Regions from separate parts of the Streptosporangium sp. OZ121 genome, predicted to be linked through region 3. Evidence: predicted binding sites of a transcription regulator. Region 3 holds the regulator's gene; each other region holds the start of a gene.

The links. The regulator LexA, encoded in region 3, represses DNA repair genes until DNA is damaged. The targets are predictions, from matches to a motif close to TCGAACANNTGTTCGA.
Region 1: recA (recombinase RecA) is a predicted target of LexA. The motif match lies at 1,244-1,259, and genes of this name have one in related genera.
Region 2: ACTOQ1_RS06510 (SAV_6107 family HEPN domain-containing protein) is a predicted target of LexA. The motif match lies at 5,790-5,805, and genes of this name have one in related genera.

What each region holds. Positions count from the first base shown of each region.
Region 1 covers NZ_JBPXMC010000013.1:137,959-144,812, reverse strand. Annotated here, with positions in the region: gene ACTOQ1_RS23520 (VOC family protein) at 1-250, shown strand, start outside; gene ACTOQ1_RS23515 (DUF3046 domain-containing protein) at 474-668, shown strand; gene ACTOQ1_RS23510 (hypothetical protein) at 752-1,030, opposite strand; gene recA (recombinase RecA) at 1,366-2,508, shown strand; gene recX (recombination regulator RecX) at 2,523-3,443, shown strand; gene rny (ribonuclease Y) at 3,770-5,344, shown strand; gene ACTOQ1_RS23490 (S9 family peptidase) at 5,497-6,854, opposite strand, start outside.
Region 2 covers NZ_JBPXMC010000002.1:368,527-375,380, forward strand. Annotated here, with positions in the region: gene ACTOQ1_RS06490 (arginine deiminase) at 1-845, shown strand, start outside; gene ACTOQ1_RS06495 (amino acid permease) at 1,092-2,516, shown strand; gene bldD (transcriptional regulator BldD) at 3,062-3,556, shown strand; gene ACTOQ1_RS06505 (PP2C family protein-serine/threonine phosphatase) at 3,774-4,922, shown strand; gene ACTOQ1_RS06510 (SAV_6107 family HEPN domain-containing protein) at 5,093-5,542, opposite strand; gene ACTOQ1_RS06515 (L,D-transpeptidase family protein) at 5,983-6,795, opposite strand.
Region 3 covers NZ_JBPXMC010000001.1:1,050,984-1,057,837, forward strand. Annotated here, with positions in the region: gene ACTOQ1_RS04890 (LysM peptidoglycan-binding domain-containing protein) at 294-560, opposite strand; gene lexA (transcriptional repressor LexA) at 1,309-2,019, shown strand; gene leuS (leucine--tRNA ligase) at 2,241-4,709, opposite strand; gene ACTOQ1_RS04905 (hypothetical protein) at 5,260-6,854, shown strand, end outside.

The DNA.
Region 1 (6,854 bases), on a different contig from region 3:
CCTGCTCGCCTTCTTCGACTTCCCCGGCCTGGACCTCGGCCCCTACAAGGAGGTCCTCGGCGGGCTCCACCACGTCGCCATCTCGGTCGATCCCTCCACGTGGGAGCGCCTGCGGGGCAAGCTGGAGGCGGCGGGCGTTCCGCACCAGGTCGAGAGCGGCGCGTCGATCTACTTCGCCGACCCCGACGGGGCCCGCCTGGAACTGCTCGCCGACCCCCTCGGCGAGATGTACGGCTCCCGCGTGCTCTGACGGCTCTCCCGCCTCCGGCCGCCCACGCCTTCCCCCTCGCTCTCGCTCTCGCCCATCCCCGTCCCCGTCCCGTCCCCGTCCCGTCCCCGTCCCCGTCCCGTCCGCTCCGTCTCCGGCTCGCCCCCGTCCGGCGGAGGCCGGGAGAGCGGGACGCGGGCGCCTCGCGGCCCGGCGGCGCGCCGGGGTGGGTCGCGGCACGCCGATGGGCGTCCATACTTGGGGCATGCGCCTATCGGATTTCTGGAAGCGGATGAAGTCACACTTCGGCGACCAGTACGCCGAGTCGTGGGCCCGCGACTACGTCATCGCCGATCTCGGCGGCCGGACCGTGATCCAGGCGCTGGCCGAGGGAGTCGGCGCCAAGGAGGTCTGGCACGCCGTGTGCGGGGTGACCGACGTCGCGCCCAGGCTCCGCTGAGAGCCGGTGAGCACGCGGCCCGGTAAACGGGCCGGAGAGCATGCGGCCGGGTAAGCGGAGAGCCGGAGAGCGTGAAGGGCCGCTCAGGACGGTTCCGTGAGCGGGGCGAGGAGCTTCTCCACCGAATCGGCCGCCCGCGCGGGATCGTCGGCGCTCTCCTCACCGTCCGGTGCCCACAGAAACAGCCAGCCGTCCCTGACCGGGGTGGCGAAGACTATGGTCTGCCGACGGCTGTCCGGATGCCACACCCACAGCACCGGGGCGGCGCCTCCGAGGGTGCGGCTCGCCAGCCCTCGTTGTCGCAGCTCGGCGGCGAGGGAATCGAGATGGGCTAGACGTTGCTGCGTGAACGTGTTGGGCACGTCGGGCACCTCGGGTCGTTTCCCCTCAGGATCACTCCAGGTCAACCCGGTGACAACAGGTCCTGGGCAATTCTTGGAAATGTCGCCTCCCGGATGGGGTCCGCATCTCCCGAAGCCGTGGCCCGCCGGCCTGCCCGGCCGTGTCCGGTCGTGCGCGGGGGGACTCCGCGGCGGTTCGTGACTCCCGCAACGTATGGTGCCAACGGGCGGCGATCGAACAGTCGTTCGGCTATATTGAACAAGCCACCACTCTTGGCGTGCCCTCCCGAAATTGTCGGCGGCACCCCGTAGCTTTCTGGCAACCGATCCAACCCGCGACCCTTCAGGGGGCTCCCATGGCAGCTAACGACCGCGAGAAGGCGCTTGAGACCGCACTCGCTCAGATCGAGCGGCAGTTCGGCAAGGGCTCGATCATGCGCCTGGGCGACGAGACCCGGGCGCCCATCGAGGTGGTTCCCACCGGCTCCATCGCGCTCGACGTGGCCCTCGGCATCGGCGGCTTCCCGCGCGGCCGCATCGTCGAGGTCTACGGTCCCGAGTCCTCGGGCAAGACCACGGTCGCCCTGCACGCGGTGGCCAACGCCCAGCGTGGTGGCGGCATCGCCGCGTTCATCGACGCCGAGCACGCGCTCGACCCGGAGTACGCCCAGAAGCTGGGCGTCGACACCGACGCGCTGCTCGTCTCCCAGCCCGACACCGGTGAGCAGGCGCTGGAGATCGCCGACATGCTGATCCGGTCCGGCGCCGTCGACCTGCTGGTCATCGACTCGGTGGCGGCCCTGGTGCCCAAGGCCGAGATCGAGGGCGAGATGGGCGACAGCCACGTCGGCCTCCAGGCCCGTCTGATGTCCCAGGCGCTGCGCAAGGTCGCCGGCGCGCTCAACAACACCGGCACCACCGCGATCTTCATCAACCAGCTCCGTGAGAAGATCGGCGTCATGTTCGGCTCGCCCGAGACCACGACCGGTGGAAAGGCGCTGAAGTTCTACGCCTCGGTCCGCCTCGACATCCGCCGCATCGAGACGCTGAAGGACGGCACCGAGGCGGTCGGCAACCGCACCCGGGTGAAGGTCGTCAAGAACAAGATGGCCCCGCCCTTCCGCGTGGCCGACTTCGACATCCTCTACGGCGTCGGCATCTCCCGCGAGGGTGGCCTGATCGACATGGGTGTCGAGCACGGCTTCGTCCGCAAGTCCGGCGCCTGGTACACCTACGAGGGTGACCAGCTCGGTCAGGGCAAGGAGAACGCGCGAAACTTCCTCAAGAGCCACCCGGACATGGCGAACGAGATCGAGAAGAAGATCAAGGAGAAGCTCGGCGTCGGCCCGCGCGTCGACAGCCCGGCCGTCCCGTCGCCCGTCCCTGCGGCTTCGGCCCCGGCCGCCGCTTCCGGCCGCGCGTCCGGTGCCGCTTCGGCTCCTGCCGCGTCCGGTCGCGGTTCCAAGGCCGCCGCTGCCCCCAAGCCGGGTGACGCCTGAATCCGGGCTGATCGATGACCACGGGACCTGACTCCGGTCCGGCCGGCGAGGCCGGGCCGAGAGACTGGGGAGCCTGGCCCGACGAACCTCGGGCGGGTTCACCGAGCCGGCGCGGGCGCGACCATGACCACGGTTCGTCCGTCGCGGAGGGAGGCTTTCGCGAGGAAGCCGCGGACCCGGCGAGTGACGGGCCGCGAGGCCGGAAGAAGCGTGCCTCACGGCGTGGGCGGCGGTCCGGGAGCGCTGCCCCGGGCTTTCTCTCCGACCGATCCGACGGATTCGACGGACTTGGCGGACCTGACGGAATTGACAGATCCGGCAGGTCCGGCGGACGCGGCAGGTTCGGTGGGCGTGACGGGTCCGGTGGACGTGACGGGTCCGACGGGTCGGCCGAGGGGTCTCGGGCGAGCCGGGAGGCCGGATCCGATCCGCAGGCGGTTGCCCGGGGCATCTGCCTGCGGCTGCTGACCATGGCGCCGCGCACCCGGGCCCAGCTCGCGGAGGCGCTGCGCAAGCGCGAGGTGCCCCAGGAGGCGGCGGACGCCGTGCTGGAGCGCTTCTCCGAGGTCGGGCTCATCGACGACGAGGCGTTCGCCGCGGCATGGGTGAGCTCGCGTCACGCCGGGCGGGGTCTCGCCAGAAAGGCCCTCGCCTCGGAGCTCCGCCACCGAGGGGTGGACGAGGAGACCGTGAAGGAAGCGGTGGATCGGCTCGATCCCGAGGAGGAGGCGGAGACCGCTCGTCGCCTCGTGCGGCGCAAACTCTCCTCGACCCGGGGTCTGGAGCCCGCGGTCAGGACCCGCAGGCTTGCCGGCATGCTCGCCCGCAAGGGATACGGCCCCGGCCTGGCATTTCGCGTGATCCGTGAAGTGCTGGAGGACGAAGGGGCGGAAACATCGCCATTCGCGGAGGATCAGGGCTATCCACTCGACTAGTCCAAAGCAGCTTTGACAGCGGGTCTTTGCTTGCTCGTTACCTCTCTGACGCTTAATCTCAACGACAGTGAGGAGTTACTCCGCGCAGTGCGGATTGTCATAGCGGTGTAATACGGACAAGCAGGCTTGGCGGATGAGGACGGGACGACGGACCGGCGGGAACAGCCGGTGGGTGATCCCCTCTGGGTTCACTTCTGTCCCGACGGTGCCGTCTCTTGAGCTTTCCGTGCCGTGCGTGTGACCCCTCGTGTGCCTGATATTTGCGACGCGAGGAAGGTGAGGCGCGCATGGATCCGGTCGTGGTCGTCATGTTGACAGTGGCGGTTATGGCTCTCGCCGTGATGACAGCCGTGCTGGTCGTGTTGCTGCGTCGTGTCGGCGGAGCCGGGGGCCCGAAGGGTCCCACGCCTGAGCAGGAGGCCGAGGTTCAGGCCCACCTGGAGGAGGCCAGACGCGAGGCCGCCGACATCCGGGCGAAGGCCCAGGACGACGCCGGAGAGCTGCTGCGCAAGTCGGAGGCGGCGATCGAGGCGGCGGCCGAGATGCGCAAGGAGGCCGAGGCCGAGGGCAAGATCCTGAAGTACGAGCTCAAGGAGCTCCGGTCCGACCTCGAACGCAGGGAGAACCGGCTCGCGGAGCGCGAGCAGCGTCTCGACGAGGAGGCCAGGCGCCAGGCCGACCGGGCCCGCAAGCTCGCCGAGACGGAGACCGAGCTGGCCGACCGCCGCGAGGATCTCGAACGGGTCGCCGAGGAGCGCAAGACCATCCTGGAACGGGTGTCCGGGTTCACCAGCGACCAGGCCAGGGCCGAGCTGGTCAGGGAGATCGAGAACCAGGCGAAGCGCGAGGCCGCTCTGATCATCAGGGAGATCGAGGGAGAGGCACGCAAGGAGGGCGAGAAGCGCGCCACCAAAATCGTCACGTTGGCGGTCCAGCGGGTCGCCACCGAGCAGACCGCCGAGTCCGTGGTGAGCGTCCTGCATCTTCCCGGTGACGAGATGAAGGGGCGCATCATCGGCCGCGAGGGCCGCAACATCCGGGCCTTCGAGTCGACCACCGGCGTCAACCTGATCATCGATGACACGCCGGAAGCCGTGTTGTTGTCGTGTTTCGACCCGGTCCGCCGCGAGACCGCGCGGCTCACCCTGGAGAAGCTCGTCCTCGACGGCCGCATCCATCCGCAGCGCATCGAGGAGGCCCACGATCGCAGCAAGGCCGAGGTCCAGGAGCTGTGCGTGCGTGCGGGCGAGGACGCCCTGGTGGAACTCGGCATCACCGACATGCATCCCGAGCTCGTCACCCTCCTCGGCCAGCTCCGTTACCGCACCTCCTACGGCCAGAACGTGCTGGGCCACCTCATCGAGTCGGCCCACATCGCCGGCATCATGGCGGCCGAGCTGCGACTCGACACGACGCTGCTCAAGCGCTGCACGCTCCTGCACGACATCGGCAAGGCCCTCACCCACGAGGTCGAGGGCAGCCACGCGCTCATCGGCGCCGAGATCGCCAGACGATACGGCGAGCACGAGGACGTCGTCCACGCCATCGAGGCCCATCACAACGAGGTCGAGGTCAAGACCGTCGAGGCCGTCCTCACCCAGGCCGCCGACGCGATCAGCGGCAGCCGTCCCGGCGCCCGCCGCGAGTCGCTGGAGGCCTACGTCAAGCGGCTGGAGCGCCTTGAGGAGATCGCCACCTCCTACGAGGGCGTCGAGAAGGTCTTCGCCATGCAGGCGGGCCGGGAGATCAGGGTCATGGTGAAGCCAGACGCGGTCGACGACATCCAGGCCCAGGTGATCGCCCGCGACGTCGCCAAACAGGTCGAGGAGGAGCTCACCTACCCCGGCCAGATCCGCATCACGGTCGTCCGCGAATCGCGGGCCACCGAGTTCGCCCGCTGATCCCGCCCAACGGGCCCAATCCGCCGACCCCGCTGTGCGCGCCGAACCAGCCCAACCCGCCGACCCCGCGGAATCCGCCGAACCGGGGAGCACGCCGATTCGCCCGGTTCGCCGACCCGCCCGGCAACCCGCCGGTCCACCTGGCCTCTCGCTCAGGAATGGAAGATCTGCTGGTAGAAGGCGAGCTCGGTGGCCAGGGCCGCGCTACGGGTCTCGGCGCGGCGGAAGCCGTGGGCCTCCCCCTCGAACGTGAGGTAGGTGCAGGGAACGCCGCGTTCGGCGAGCGCGTCGGCGAAGGCCTGTGACTGCGCCGGAGGGACCACCGGGTCGGACAGGCCCTGGAGGAGCAGCATGGGGCAGCTCACCCCGGCCACCCGGCCGACGGGTTCGCGCGAGGCGTACAGGGCGGGGTCCTCCGGGCCGATCAGCCACTCGACGTAGCGCGACTCGAAGTCGTGGGTGGTCGCGCTGAAGTTGGCGAGCCCGCTCACGCCGTAGTAGGAGACGCCTCCGGCGAACGCGTCGGACGCGCAGCAGGCCGCCATGACCGTCCAGCCGCCCGCGCTACCGCCCCGGATCGCGATCCGCGCCGGGTCGCCCAGCCCCTCCGCGGCCAGCCACTCGGCCGCGGCGATCGCGTCCTCGACGTCGACCACGCCCCACTGACCGCGCAGCCGCTCGCGGTAGACGCGGCCGTAGCCGGTGGAGCCGCCGTAGTTGACGTCGAGCACGCCGATGCCCCTGCTGGTGAGGAACGTCTTCTCCAGATCGAGCGCGCCGACGCTGTTCCCGGTCGGCCCGCCGTGCACGAACACGACGTACGGCGCGGGGCCCTCGCCGCGCGCCACGGGGTTGGACGGGGGGTAGAGGAACGCGTGGACCTCGCGCCCGAACCGGCTCTCGAACTCCACGGGCCTGGCGCGCGGCAGGTAGCCGGGGTCGGGCAGCTCGTTGACGTCCCGGCGGAGCTCCTCCACCCGCCCGGTCACGGTGTCGACCCGGACGATCGACCGGGGCAGCGCCGGGCCGTACCCGATCCCGACCACGGCACGCCCGTCGGTGGCCAGCACCACCTCCCAGCCGTCGTAGGGCACGTCCAGGTCGCTCAGTACGCCACTGTCCGGGTCGAGAACCCCCAGCCGCAGGTCGCCCCGCCCGTGCAGGACCGCGAGGCTCCCGTCGTCCATCGGCGCGTACGGCACCGCGCCGAGCTGCCACAGCGGCCCCGCGAACTCCTGCTCCGCCGGGTGGAGCGCCTTCGCCGAGGCGCCGTGTATCCCGACCAGGTAGAGGTTCCACCAGCCCGACCAGTCGGAGACCAGGTACAGGTGCTGCTCGTCACGCCACCGCGGGGCGAGCACCGATTCCGAGATGCCGCCCTTGACCTTCCAGGACGTGCCGTCGGCGAGCCTGGAGATCCACAGCTCGGTGCCGTTCCACGGCATCCGGGGGTGGTCCCAGCAGACGAAGGCCAGGTGCTCGCCGTCGGGGGAGACGGTGGGGGAGGCGT
Region 2 (6,854 bases), on a different contig from region 3:
CCAAGAGCCTCGCCTTCCACACGCTCAAGCCGGACGACTTCGTCCTGCCCCCGCTGCCCAACCACCTGTTCACCCGCGACACCTCCTGCTGGATCTACGACGGCGTCTCGATCAACGCGATGAGGAAGAAGGCCCGCCGCCGCGAGACCGTCAACATGGAGGCGATCTACCGCTACCACCCGGCCTTCGCGCCCGGTTACGACCGGCCGGACGAGGGCGGCTACAACGTCTGGCTGCCGGGCATCCCCATGGCGCCCGCCACCATCGAGGGCGGCGACGTGCTCGTCATCGGCCGCGGCGCGGTGCTGGTGGGGATCAGCGAGCGCACGCAGCCCCAGGCCGTCGAGATGCTCGCGCGGAGCCTGTTCAGGCGAGGGGCGGCGACGAGGATCGTCGCGCTCGACATGCCGAAGGCGCGGGCCTTCATGCACCTGGACACGGTCATGACCAACGTGGACGTCGGCGTCTTCACCAAGTTCGCGGGGCTGGGCATGCTGCCCTCCTACACCGTCGAGCCCGGCGACAACGAGAAGGAGCTCAAGATCACCGACCATCCCCCCGAGGACATGCACCGGGCCATCGCGCGGGCGATCGGGCTGGACGACATCAAGGTCCTCAGCGCGACGCAGGACGTGTACGCCTCCGAGCGGGAACAGTGGGACGACGGCTGCAACGTGCTGGCCCTGCGTCCCGGCGTGGTGGTGGCCTACGAGCGCAACACCACCACCAACAACCACCTGCGCGAGAACGGGATCGAGGTCATCACGATCCGGGGCAGCGAGCTCGGCCGCGGCCGGGGCGGCCCGCGCTGCATGAGCTGCCCGCTCGAACGCGACGGCATCTGACCCCCGACTCCGGCCGCCGCCCGCCGTCCAGGCAGCCCGGCCCGTCCGGAAGGCCCGTCCGGAAGGCCCGTCCGGACGGCTCGGCTCCCGGAAGCCGGGTCCGGCGGGACGTGTGCGGCGGGACGTGTGCGGAAAAGCTCCCTGTACCTCCCGGAGAGTCGGCGCCCCCATGGAAGAGCGGGCCTGGTCCTCCCTCCCGGCAGGGCGGACCGTCACCACGCGGACCGCGGTGGAGGGGAGGAACGGATGGCCTCACCGGCTCGCAGGCTTCTCCGTACCAAGCCCGCCGAGGAGATCGTCGCCGAGGGCGGCCACGGCGAGGGCGGCGAGCTGCGCAGGAGCATGACCCTGTGGCAGCTGACCCTGTTCAGCGTCGGCGCCACCCTCGGCACCGGCATCTTCGTGATCCTCGGCCAGGCCGTGCCCAGGGCGGGCCCCGCGGTGCCGGTCGCCTTCCTGCTGGCCGCGGTCACCGCCCTGTTCTCCGCGCTGTCGTACGCGGAGCTGGCCGGCACGATCCCCGTCTCGGGATCGTCGTACTCCTACGCGTACGCCACCCTGGGCGAGCTGGTGGCGTGGGTGTGCGGCTGGTGCCTGATGCTGGAGTACGCCGTCTCGGTGGCGGCCGTGGCGGTCGGCTGGGGCGAGTACCTCAACGCCTTCCTCCAGGACCTGTTCGGCTGGACGTTCCCGGCGGCCGTCGTCCACTCCCCCGGCGACCGGGGCGGCGTGGTCAACCTGACCGCGATCCTGATCGTCCTGCTCGCCACCTGGCTGCTGCTGCGCGGCGCCTCGGAGAGCGCGGGCGCCAACGCGATCTTCGTGCTCGTCAAGATCGCGGTGCTGGCGTTCTTCTGCGTCGTGGCGTTCACCGCGTTCGACGCGGGCAACCTGGCGCCGTTCGCCCCGATGGGGATCGCCGGCATCACCGCCGCCGCCTCGCAGGTGTTCTTCTCCTACATCGGCTTCGACGCGGCCTCCACCGCCGGGGAGGAGGCCAGGAACCCCAGGCGTGACCTCCCTTTGGCGATCATGCTGTCCCTCGGCGTCGTCACACTCGTCTACGTCCTGGTGGCGCTGGCCGCCGTCGGCGCCATGCCGTGGCAGGACTTCGACCCGCAGAATACCGAGGCGGGCCTGGCCGTGATCGCGAAGCGGGCCGTGGGCGCCACCTGGCCCGGCGTCGTCATCTCCTTCGGCGCGGCCATCGCCATCGCCAGCGTGGTCCTGACCGTGCTGTACGGCCAGACCCGCATCCTGTTCGCCATGGCGCGCGACGGTCTGATTCCGAAGATCTTCGAGAGGGTGAGCCCGCGCCGCCGGGTACCGGTCGCCAACACCCTCATCGTGGCCGCCTTCGTCTCCGTGCTCGCCGGGTTCGTCCCGCTGGGCCGGCTCGCCGAGGCCACCAGCATCGGCACCCTGTTCGCCTTCGCGATCGTCAACACCGGCGTGCTCGTCCTGCGCCGCACCCGACCCGACCTGCCCCGCGGCTTCAGGACACCGTTCTTCCCGATCACGCCGATCCTCGGCGTGATCCTCTGCCTCGTCGTGATGGCCGGCCTGGCCGGCGTCACCTGGCTGGCCTTCGGGATCTGGATGGCGGCCGGCCTGCTCGCCTACTTCCTCTACGGCTACCGCCACTCGCGTCTCAACCGGGGCGTCCGGTGACCGGGGCCGCCGGCCGGCCGTCCGGGGCGGACCTCCGCCCCTGGCCTCGGGGCGGGACGGCCCGGACACGGCGGGCGGAGCCTCCCGGGGCGACGCCCGGACCGGCACACGGGCGCGCCGAGCCTCGCCTCCGGCGGCGCGAAACCGTCGCACCGGGTATTGCCCGCCGCCGCGCCGTTCAAGATCATACGCCCGTCGCCGCACCCGGGGGCGACGCCGTCCCGAATCCCGGAGAAGAGCCGGAAATCATGCGAAAGTCCCGAAAAAACCGGAGGTTTCGCGATGCGGGGTAGGACAAGTGCGGCGTTTGAGGCGGACCCCACCGGACCGGATTCGGCATCTTTTTTCCAATCAGCTTGACCTTAGGCGCCCACAGCTTTACCGTCACTGTCCGTAACCACACCTCGTGGCGTTATCGGGTGAACCCTGACGCATCGGTCACCAAAGGTGCCTACCCCGGGCGCCAACCCGGTGAACGGGGCATAAGTTGCGAGGTAGCACAATCATGTTGAGAGCACTACATAACAGAGCCGGGGGGCCACACCATGCCGTCTGAGTACGCCAAGTCGCTGGGTGCAAGACTCCGCGCCATCCGCACCCAGCAGGGCCTGTCCCTGCACGGGGTGGAAGAGAAGTCCCGCGGGCGCTGGAAGGCGGTCGTCGTTGGCTCCTACGAGCGTGGCGATCGTGCCGTCACCGTGCAGAAGCTTGCCGAACTGGCTGATTTCTACGGAGTGCCGGTCTCGGAGTTGCTGCCGGGAGGGGCCGCTCCGAGCCCCCTGGGCCCGACACCGAAGCTTGTGATCGACCTTGAGCGTCTCGCCCAGCTCCCCAAGGAGAAGGCGGGCGCGCTCGCCCGTTACGCGGCCACCATCCAGAGCCAGCGTGGCGACTACAACGGCAAGGTGCTGTCCATCCGCCAGGAGGACCTCCGCTCCCTCGCCGTGATCTACGACAAGTCCCCCAGCGAGCTCACCGAGGAGCTCATCAGCTGGGGCGTCCTGGACCCGGAGGCGCGCCGAGCCGTCGAGTCCTTCTGACGACCCCTGACCGGTCGTGGGTGCGCCGGAACCGGCGTGCCCACCCCGCAGAGCTTCCCGCTCTCAGTAGAACGTGTCCTTCGTCCCGCCCCGGGCTGACCGCCACTGTGGTAGGAAAAGGCAAACATGCGTTTAGCGAGATGTGGTGGACATGGCCTCGGGAGATGATCGGCTCGATCACTCTCGATCAAGCCGGAAAAGTGGTCTCCGCGCCGTCATGACGTCGCTGGGATCGACCAAGACGCATGCCTTCCTGCGGCTGCTGACCTCGATCGGCACCACCAAGACCCAGGACACCCTGAAACTCCTGCCGTTCGTCGTCATGGCCGTGGTGGCCCTGATCGACTTCGGCTCGGGCCCCACGTCCGGCCTCCTGCCGCTGCTCGCCCTCGGCCCGGCCTTCGCCAGCGTGGCGTGCGGCCTGGCCCGCACCACGGTGGTCGGCGTCGTCGCCCTGCTGCTGTGCTTCGCGCTCGGCGCCTACAACGACATCCTCTGGATGCCCCGCACCGACATCACCCTCATCGCCATCCTCGGCGTCACCATGGCCAGCGTGCTGGCCAGCGCAGGGCGGCTGCGCCACGAACACCAGCTCGCCGACGTGCGCTCGGTGGCCGAGGCCGCCCAGCGGGTGCTGCTGCGCCCGGTGCCCCGCCGCGCGGGACCGGGCATCGGCGTGGCCGTCTCGTACACCTCCGCCACGGCGGAGGCCAGGATCGGCGGCGACCTGTACGAGGTCGTCACCACCCCGCATGGGGTGCGGATCATCGTGGGAGACGTCCAGGGCAAGGGCCTGGAGGCCGTGGAGACGGCCGCCGTGGTGCTCGGGGCCTTCCGGGAGGCGGCCCACGACGAGAAGGCGCTTCAGGGCGTCGTGGCGCGTCTGGAGAACGCCCTGACCCGCGAGCTGTCCGGCGAGCAGTTCGTGACCGCCGTACTGGCCGAGATCAGCGGCGGTTCCACCATCACCGTCATCAACTGCGGCCATCCGGCGCCCATGGTGCTCGACGCCGAGGGCGGGATCTGGTTCGCCGACCCGCCGGACGAGGCGCTCCCGCTGGGCATGAGCGCCCTCAAGGCCAGTGAGCCGCAGCCGCACCACATCCCGTTCGAGCCGGGCGACCAGGTGCTCTTCTACACCGACGGGGTCATCGAGGCGCGCGACGCGGCCGGCGAGTTCTACCCGCTGCTGGAGCGGGCGCACCTGCTGGACGGCGACGACCCCCAGGGCTCGCTGGACGCCCTCCGCGCCGACCTGCTCGACCACGTGGGCAGGCCGCTGAGCGACGACGCCGCCATGCTCCTGCTACGTCACCGCGCCGCCCGCCAGAACTCCACGGCGGCGGCGTCGGAACGGACGGGGTGAGGACGGCCCGGGGCGGGTGGCGTGATGGACAGGCGACGCGAGGGACAGGCGACGCGAAAAACGTCCCCGTACGTCTTCGTGCCGCCCGGGAGGACCGGTGGGCACGGAGACGTACGGGGACGGCGCCGGTGAGCCCGGGCGGCGACCCCGGGTGGGAGGCCGCTCCGGCTCTAACCGGCTAGGGGGACCTGGCCGGGGAGCATGGGCTGGCTCGGCGCGCCGAGCAGCTTCTCCACGGCGGTGACGAAACGCTCCGCCTCGGAGATGAGCTCCTCGGCGTCTCGCGAGGACACCGTGCGGGTCAGGCCCGCCTCGGCGGCGGCCCGCTTGGCCGCGCTCGTCTCGAAGTAGGGTGCCCACTCGGCCAGGCGGGGCTCGGCCTCGGGCAGCATTTCCCAGGCGCTGCGCAGCCTGCGCCTCCTGCGGCCCTCCATGGGACGGGGACGGGCCGCCAGGACGGCAGCGGCCGCCCTGAGCGCGGCGAGGTGGGCCGCGACGTAACGCGCGGCGGAAGTCCGGGCGGCGGCGGCCTCTTCGAGGCAGTCGCGCGCGTCTGAGAGGTGCGCCCGCACCGTGGGGGACAACCGGGGCCCACCGGAATCGCTGAGCCGAGGGGTCATAGTGCTTCAGCCTCCTTGGTCGCAAGCGGCTCCGGCGTTTTCGCCGGTGGTATCACACTCGCAGACCCCACCGACAAATCCACCGGACGGCCGGACGAGGAGCTTCCCCTCTCCCCGCCCGTCCTGACCTGGCCCGATCGTCTCCGCCGACGACGTGGACCGGATCGGCCGCCCTCGGACACGAGCCGCGAGCCCCGTGTCATCACATCGAACATAAATTCGATCACTAATACTGTCAAGTAAAACGACGAACAAAAGTTCGATCTTCGGGTGTGTGAGGACACATGCGGGCCCGGGGAGATCGGTGCGTGAGGGCACATGCGGGCCCGGGGAGATCGGTGCGCGCGGAAACGCGAAAGGGCCCCGGGAGATCGCCGTCTCCCGGGGCCCCGGTTCACGACCGGCGGGGTCACGCCCCCCGGATCACCCGTTCCGCCGCCCTACCGGACGAACCTGCCGCGGACGTGCACCGGCACTCCCGTACCGAGCAGGCCGGGAAGGACCTCCGCCACGTGCATCGGCAGCCGTACGCAGCCGTGGGAGGCGGGCGCCAGCGGCACCGACAGCGCGCCGTGGAAGGCGATGCCCCCGTTGAAGAAGATCGGGTTGTAGAGCTGGCCGAGGTAGGACTTGTGCCAGCCGTCCCTGCGCCAGGTGGTCTTGTAGTCGCCCGTCGGCGTGCGGGCGTCGCCGCAGAACCGCTGGGCCCTGCCCTCCCAGGTGGCCGTCTCGCAGTAGGAGATCCCGCTGCCCGAGGAGGTGTGGCTGACCAGTTTCACCACACCGCCGACGTAGAGGACCATCACCTGCTTGGCGAGGTTGACCTCCACCCGGGTCGGCTTCCCGTTGGGCACGAGCACCTTCGGCGCCAGCGGGGTCTCCAGGGCGGCCCAGGTCCTGCGCGCCACGGTGCTGGTCGGGGTGATGCCGTTGACCTTCTGGAAGGCCCAGACCGCCGCCAGGGTCGCCCCGCCGTAGCGGCCGTCGATCCTGCCCGGGGCGTAGCCGAGCTCGGCCAGCCGGGTCTGGAGCACCTTCACCGTGGCGCCCTTCGCGCCGAGCTTGAGCGTCTTGCCCGGTGCGACGAACGGGCTCGCCCCCGTCGCCGTCACAGCCGTCACGGCCGAGACGGCAGGGGAAGCCGAGGTCTGGGCCGCGGCGGCGTCCGCGAAAAGGGTGACGCCCGCGGAAGAGAGGAGCACGGCCCCCGCCGTCATCAGCGCGGCCACTCCCTGCCGCTGTCCAACCCCCACTTTCAATCAACTCCTCATATCACTATGGATCAGGTCAAGGGACCATAGCGCACGGGTTC
Region 3 (6,854 bases):
CAACCGTAGAAGTGCGCGACCATGAACGCAAGTTGAAACGACCTTGCCGGACGAAGTCGCTGATCAGCCGTCACATCCCGGCGTGTCGCCACCCGGGCGAGACCCCTCTCGTCCCGGGCGCCCCTTCCCTCACACACGCCCCGGGCGATCTGTCAGGCGAGACGCCCCGCACTCCCTCCCCCCGCCCGCCGACCGCCCTCTCGGACCCCTCCCCCACGTACGCCGCCACCCCTCCCCCACCTCGGGGACCCCACATCGAGAACCCGCCTCGGGGGACAGGCCCTCCCGGGGTCTCAGCGGAGGAGGCCCTCGGGGAGATAGAGCCGGGTCCCCGGCCGGACCGTCGAGCCGGACAGCCCGTTGAGGTCCATGACACGACGGACCGTCGGGCCGGCGTCGGCCTCCTCCGTCAACGCGTCCGCGATCTCCCACAGCGTGTCGCCCGCGTGCACCGTGATCCGGGGAAGGCCCTCGAGGTCCGGTCGCCCGCCCGCCGAGGCCATGTCGATGCGCCCGCCGATCCAGAGCACCCCCAGGGTGAGGAGCGCGAGCACCGTCACCGCCACAATCCTTCCACGCCTGGTGAGCCGGAGTGGCCGCCGGACGGGCGCCGGACGGGCGACGCCGGAACGGCGGGCCCGCACCACGGGCGCCACCGCCGATCCCGGCGCCCTCCTCGGCCCGGATCCGCTCCCGAGCCCCCGCTCCGGCTCACGGCCAGGCCTCCGGCCCGGCTCGCGACCGGGTCGCCGTCTCCGCTCACGCCCGGACGGCCGCCCGGACTCCGGGCCGGACCCCTGCCCCGGTTCGCGCCCGGACAGCCGCTCGGCCCCCTGCCCGGATCCCTGCCCGGACGCCCGCTCGGGCCCCTGCCCGGACCTCCGTCCCGACCCACGGCCGGGACGCGGCCCCGGCCCCGGCCCCGACACCGGCGCCGACCCCCGCCCGGATCCCGCCTCAGAACTTCGCTCGGCCTCCGGCTCCGGCTCCGGTCGCGGGGGCGGCACGAGCCGCAGGCGCGGCGCCTCCGGCGATCGCCGCGCCGCCCGGGATGCCGGCGCGGTCCTGGATCGCGGTGTCGTCGTGGTCGGTTTCATGGTGACCCCCATCCCCTCGACCTGGCCGAACACATGTCGAAGAAAGATCGGCGAATCGAACACGATGTCGATCGAACTCCCGTACGATGTTGTACACCACGGCGTCGCCGATTTCGAGGACATTCGAACAATTGTTTGAATATGATCTTCGGCCGAGGTATGGTCGCTGTGTGCGACGCGTTAAATACAGACCGGGAGGCGAGGAGTTCGTATGAGCCAGCACAACGAGAACGGTTCGGCCGCCAGCGACCTGGCGGTGCGAAGGCGTGACTCCCTTGGCCTCACCCCCAGGCAGCGGAAGATCCTTGAGGTGATCCGCGATTCCGTGCAGCAGCGCGGCTACCCGCCGTCCATGCGGGAGATCGGTGAGGCGGTGCAGCTCACCAGCACCTCCAGCGTGTCGCACCAGCTGACGGCTTTGCAGCGCAAGGGCTACCTGCGGCGTGATCCGCACCGCCCCCGCGCCCTGGAGGTCCGCCTTCCCGGCGAGCCCGTGCTGTGGGTGGACCCCGACTCCGGCGAGGACGAGGCCCCGGTCAGCCGCCCGACCGCCGCCTACGTCCCCCTGGTGGGCCGGATCGCCGCCGGTGGTCCCATCCTCGCCGAGGAGAGCATCGAGGACGTCTTCGCCCTGCCCAAGCAGCTTGTCGGCGAGGGCACCCTCTTCCTCCTCCAGGTGACCGGTGACTCGATGATCGAGGCCGCCATCGCCAACGGTGACTGGGTGGTCGTACGCCAGCAGCCGGTCGCCGACAACGGCGACGTGGTCGCGGCGATGATCGACGGCGAGGCCACGGTCAAGACCTTCAAGCGCAGAGACGGCCATGTCTGGCTGGTCCCGCACAACCCCAACTACGACCCGATCCCGGGTGACGAGGCCACCGTGCTCGGCAAGGTCGTGGCGGTCCTCCGCAAGCTCTGACGCGACCGCGAGCTCTGAAGCGAGCGTTCCGGGGCGAGCTCCGGACCGTTCTTCTCCGCGTCTGCTGAGCGAGCTTCGAAACACGTCGTTCCGGCGCGAGTTCCACACCACGCGCCTCCGGCCTCCGCGCGACACGCCGGAGGACGCGCGACACGCCGGATGGGTGGCGTCCCGATGTCGGGACACCACCCATCCGGCGTTCTCAGAGCTTCCCCGGCCGCCTAGGGAACGATGTTGACCAGCTTGGGCGCGCGGACGATCACCTTTCGCGGCGCTCCGGGCAGGAAGGACCGGACCTTCTCCGACGCCAGGGCCAGCGCCTCCAGGTCCGCCTCGGAGATCTCCGGGGAGACCTCCAGCCGGTCGCGCACCTTGCCCGCGACCTGGACGACGCAGGTGACCGACTCCTGGACCAGCAGTGCCGGGTCGGCGACCGGCCAGCCCGCGGTGGCGACCGAGGCGGAGTGTCCCAGCCGCTCCCAGCCCTCCTCCGCCGCGTACGGCGCGACCAGGGACAGCATGACCGCCAGGGTCTCGGCGGCCTCCCTGACCGCCGGGTCGGCCGCGCCGGGCCCGGAGTCGATGGCCTTGCGGGCCGCGCTCGTCAGCTCCATCATGCGGGCCACCGCGACGTTGAAGCGGTGGGAGTCGACCAGCTTGGTGACCTCGTCGACGGTGTGGTGGACGACCTTGCGCAGGTTCAGGTCTCCGGCGGTGACGTCCACCCCGGGTGCCGAGGCCGCGCCGGCCTCGGTCATCACCCGGAACGCGCGGGCCAGGAACTTCTGCGACGCCGCCGGGGAGACGTCGGCCCAGTCGATGTCCTCCTCGGGCGGCCCGGCGAAGACGACGGTCAGCCTGACCGCGTCGACACCGTAGGCGTCGATCTGCTGGCCCAGGTCGACGCCGTTGCCCAGCGACTTGGACATCGCCTTGCCCTGGTTGATGACCTGCCCCTGGTTCAGCAGGCGGGTGAAGGGCTCGACGAAGTCGATCATTCCCATGTCGTGCAGGACCTTGGTGAAGAACCTGGCGTACAGCAGGTGCAGCACGGCGTGCTCCACGCCGCCGACGTACTGGTCGATCGGGCCCCACTTGCGGACGCGCTCGACGTCGAACGGGCCGTTCTCGTACGCCGGGTCGACGTAGCGCAGGAAGTACCACGAGGAGTCGACGAAGGTGTCCATCGTGTCGGTGTCGCGCCTGGCCGGGCCGCCGCACTTGGGACAGGAGACGTTGACCCAATCCTCGGCCGAGGCCAGCGGGGAGACGCCCTTGGGTGCCAGTGCCTCGCCGCGCATGTCGGGCAGGGTGACGGGCAACTGGTCGTCGGGGACGGGGACCTCGCCGCAGTCGGCGCAGTGGATGATCGGGATCGGGCAACCCCAGAAGCGCTGGCGCGACAGCAGCCAGTCGCGCAGCCGGAAGTTGACCGTGAACCGCCCGGTGCCCCGCTCGCCCAGCACCTCGATGATCTTCCGGATCGCCTCGGCCTTGGCCAGGCCGTCCAGCGGGCCGGAGTTGACCATCGCGCCGTCACCGGAGGTGGCGACGCCGGTCTCGCCCGGATCGGCCAGGCCGGTGTGCACGACCACCCGTACCGGCAGGTCGAAGGCGCGGGCGAAGTCCAGGTCGCGCTGGTCGTGCGCGGGCACGGCCATGATGGCGCCGTGGCCGTAGTCGGACAGCACGTAGTCGGCCGCCCAGACCGGCATGCGCTCGCCGCTGACCGGGTTGACGGCGTACCGGCCCAGGAAGACGCCGGTCTTCTCCTTCTCGGTGGACAGCCGGTCGATGTCCGACAACTTCGACACGCTGGTCCGGTACGCCTCGAAGGCCTCGCGCCGGTCGTCGGTGACGATCTCCTCGGCCAGCGCCGCGTCCGGGGCGACCACGAAGAAGGTCGCGCCGTACAGGGTGTCGGGGCGGGTCGTGTAGACGGTGACCGGCTCGTCGCGACCCTCGATCACGAAGTCGACGTCGGCGCCCTCCGAGCGGCCGATCCAGTTGCGCTGCATGGCCAGCACGCGCTCTGGCCAGTTGCCCTCCAGCTGGGCCATGTCGTTCAGCAGCCGGTCGGCGTATTCAGTGATCTTGAAATACCACTGCGTCAGCTCCCGGCGGACGACCTCGGTCCCGCAGCGCTCACACCTGCCGTCCTTGACCTGCTCGTTGGCCAGCACGGTCTGGTCGTTCGGGCACCAGTTGACCAGGCCGCCCTTGCGGTAGGCCAGGCCGCGCTCGAAGAAGCGGTTGAACAGCCACTGGGTCCACTTGTAGTACGAGGTGTCGCTGGTGTGCAGGCGGCGGGACCAGTCGAAGGAGATCCCGTAGCGCTTGTAGGAGCCGGCCTGGGTCTCGATGTTGGCGTAGGTCCACTCCGCCGGGTGCGCGTTGCGCTTGATCGCGGCGTTCTCGGCGGGCAGGCCGAAGGAGTCCCAGCCGACGGGGTGCAGCACGTTGTAGCCGCGCTGGACCCAGTAGCGGGAGATGACGTCGCCCAGGGCGAACGCCTCGGCGTGCCCCATGTGCAGGTCGCCCGAGGGGTAGGAGAACATGTCGAGCATGTAGCGCCGCTCACGCGGGTCGGCGGGGTCGTCGGAGGCCCGGAAGGGGTCCAGTTCCTCCCACCTGCGCTGCCACTTGACCTGCAGGGCCTGCGGGTCATAGTGCTGCTCGTCGCTCTGCATGTCGGCTCGCTCGCTCACGTCGGTTTCCTCGGGGTGTGTCTGCGTGGATGGTCTGACCCGTCCGGCCCAATGCAAAAACCCCCCGCTCACGCGGAGGGCAGCCGCATCGGCAGGGCGCTCAGGGACGGGAAAGCCGATGCGGCCCGATAAGCAGGGTCGCGGCACGCATAGACCAAGACTATCGCAGCCCGCAAGGCGTATTCATGGCCAGGGAAAACAGGGCCGATCGCGGCAAGCGGGGGACAGGATCCGGCCAGGTCGGCAGAATGGGGTTCCCGTACTCGCGGGGCAACGAGACCCGATGGCTATGCGCCTGTTGTGACCTCGTATGTCTCTCACGTTTACTCTTCTAACCGTGGCACATTCAGCAGAGCCGGGGCAGGGCCCGGATCCGATGGAGGTCGGCCTGCCGATGCAGGATCCACCGACCGACCCCACCGGACTCCAGTTCAGGGGGGCGTTCTCCGGTTTCCCTGCGAGCCCCCCCGTCTCACGTGAGACCATGCCCAATACGCCTAATTCGGGCACCCGCGCGGGAGGTAAGGAAAGCATGGCCTCGGAGCAGTCCAGCCAGTCCCACCTGCCTTCGGCATGGCCGGAGGCTGCCGAGCCGTCGCCCTCGTGGACGAACGACCCCCTCGGTACCGGCCCTCGGCTCCCCCGCCCGCAGGACGAGTCGCAGGGCGGCAACGGCTCCTCGTGGCAGAACTCACCCGGCGGCGAGGGGCAGCGTCCCGCCGCCTCCCCGGCGGATTCTCCCGGCGGCCGGCCTCAGAGCCCCCCGCCCCACGACGACGGCCGCACGCAGCGCCCGCAGGCCGACGGCTGGGCGCAGGCGACCAGCCCCCAGGACAACGGCTGGGCACAGGCGTCGAACCCCCGGAGCGACAGCTGGTCGGGGGCTTTCAGCCCGCGCAACGACGGATGGGCGCAGGCGACCGCTCCCCAGGGTGACGGCTGGTCCCAGGCCTCCGGCCCGCAGGGATCAGGCGCACAGGGATCAAACGCTCAAGGCGACGGCTGGGCGCAGGCCTCCGGCCCGCAGGGCGCCGACGGCTCGCACCAGACCTCCCCCGGCAACGGATGGCCGCAAGCCACCTCCGCGCAGGACGGCTGGGCGCAGGCGTCCAGCCCGCGCAACGACGGATGGGCGCAGGCGACCGCTCCCCAGGGTGACGGCTGGTCCCAGGCCTCCGGCCCGCAGGGATCAGGCGCACAGGGATCAAACGCTCAAGGCGACGGCTGGGCGCAGGCCTCCGGCCCGCAGGGCGCCGACGGCTCGCACCAGACCTCCCCCGGCAACGGATGGCCGCAAGCCACCTCCGCGCAGGACGGCTGGGCGCAGGCCTCGGGTCCGCAGGCCGACGGCGACGGCCAGCACTCGTCCTCCCCGAACAACGGATGGCCGCAGTCCACGCCGCCACAGGACGGCAACGCCCAGCCCACCTCCGCCCTCCAGACCGGCTCTTCCAACGGCTGGGCGCAGGCCGGCGCACCGACCAACGACGGCCGGCCCGGCGCCACGCCCCACGACGACGGCCGTGCGCAGAGCCCGCAGGCCGACGGCTGGGCGCAGGCGACCAGCCCGCAGAACAACGGCTGGGCACAGGCGTCGAGCCCGCAGGGGGACGCGCGCCGGCAGGGTCCCGGTGCACCGGCGGGCGAGACGTGGCAGGCCACCGCGCCGGGAGCCGACGCCCCCGCCTGGCCTCCCGCACAGCCGACGGAGAACGGCGGGTGGCCGTCCTCATCCGCGCCGGCGGAGAACGCCCCCTGGCCCCCCGCGGCCCCGGCGGGCGGTGGCGCGTGGCCGCCGGTCCCCTCCTCGGGGAACGCGGGTCTCGCCGAGGCGCAGACCTCGGCGTTCTCCGCCTCCTGGGCGGGCACCGACGCTCCGGCCGTTCCGTTCGGGAACGGCCATCCCGGCACCGCTCAGGGAAACGCCCAGGGAAACGCCCAGGGCGGCCCTTCCGGCGTCGCCCCCGGTGGTCCCCCCTTCGGGGGCGCCTCACCTGAGGCCGGCGCCCCGAACGGCACCCCGAACGGCGACGGCACCGGGAACGCGCGGCGCAGCTACGGCGTGCCGGACACCCCCGCCATGTGGGCCCAGGCCGCGAACGCGGCGGCCTCCGGCGCACCCGCCCC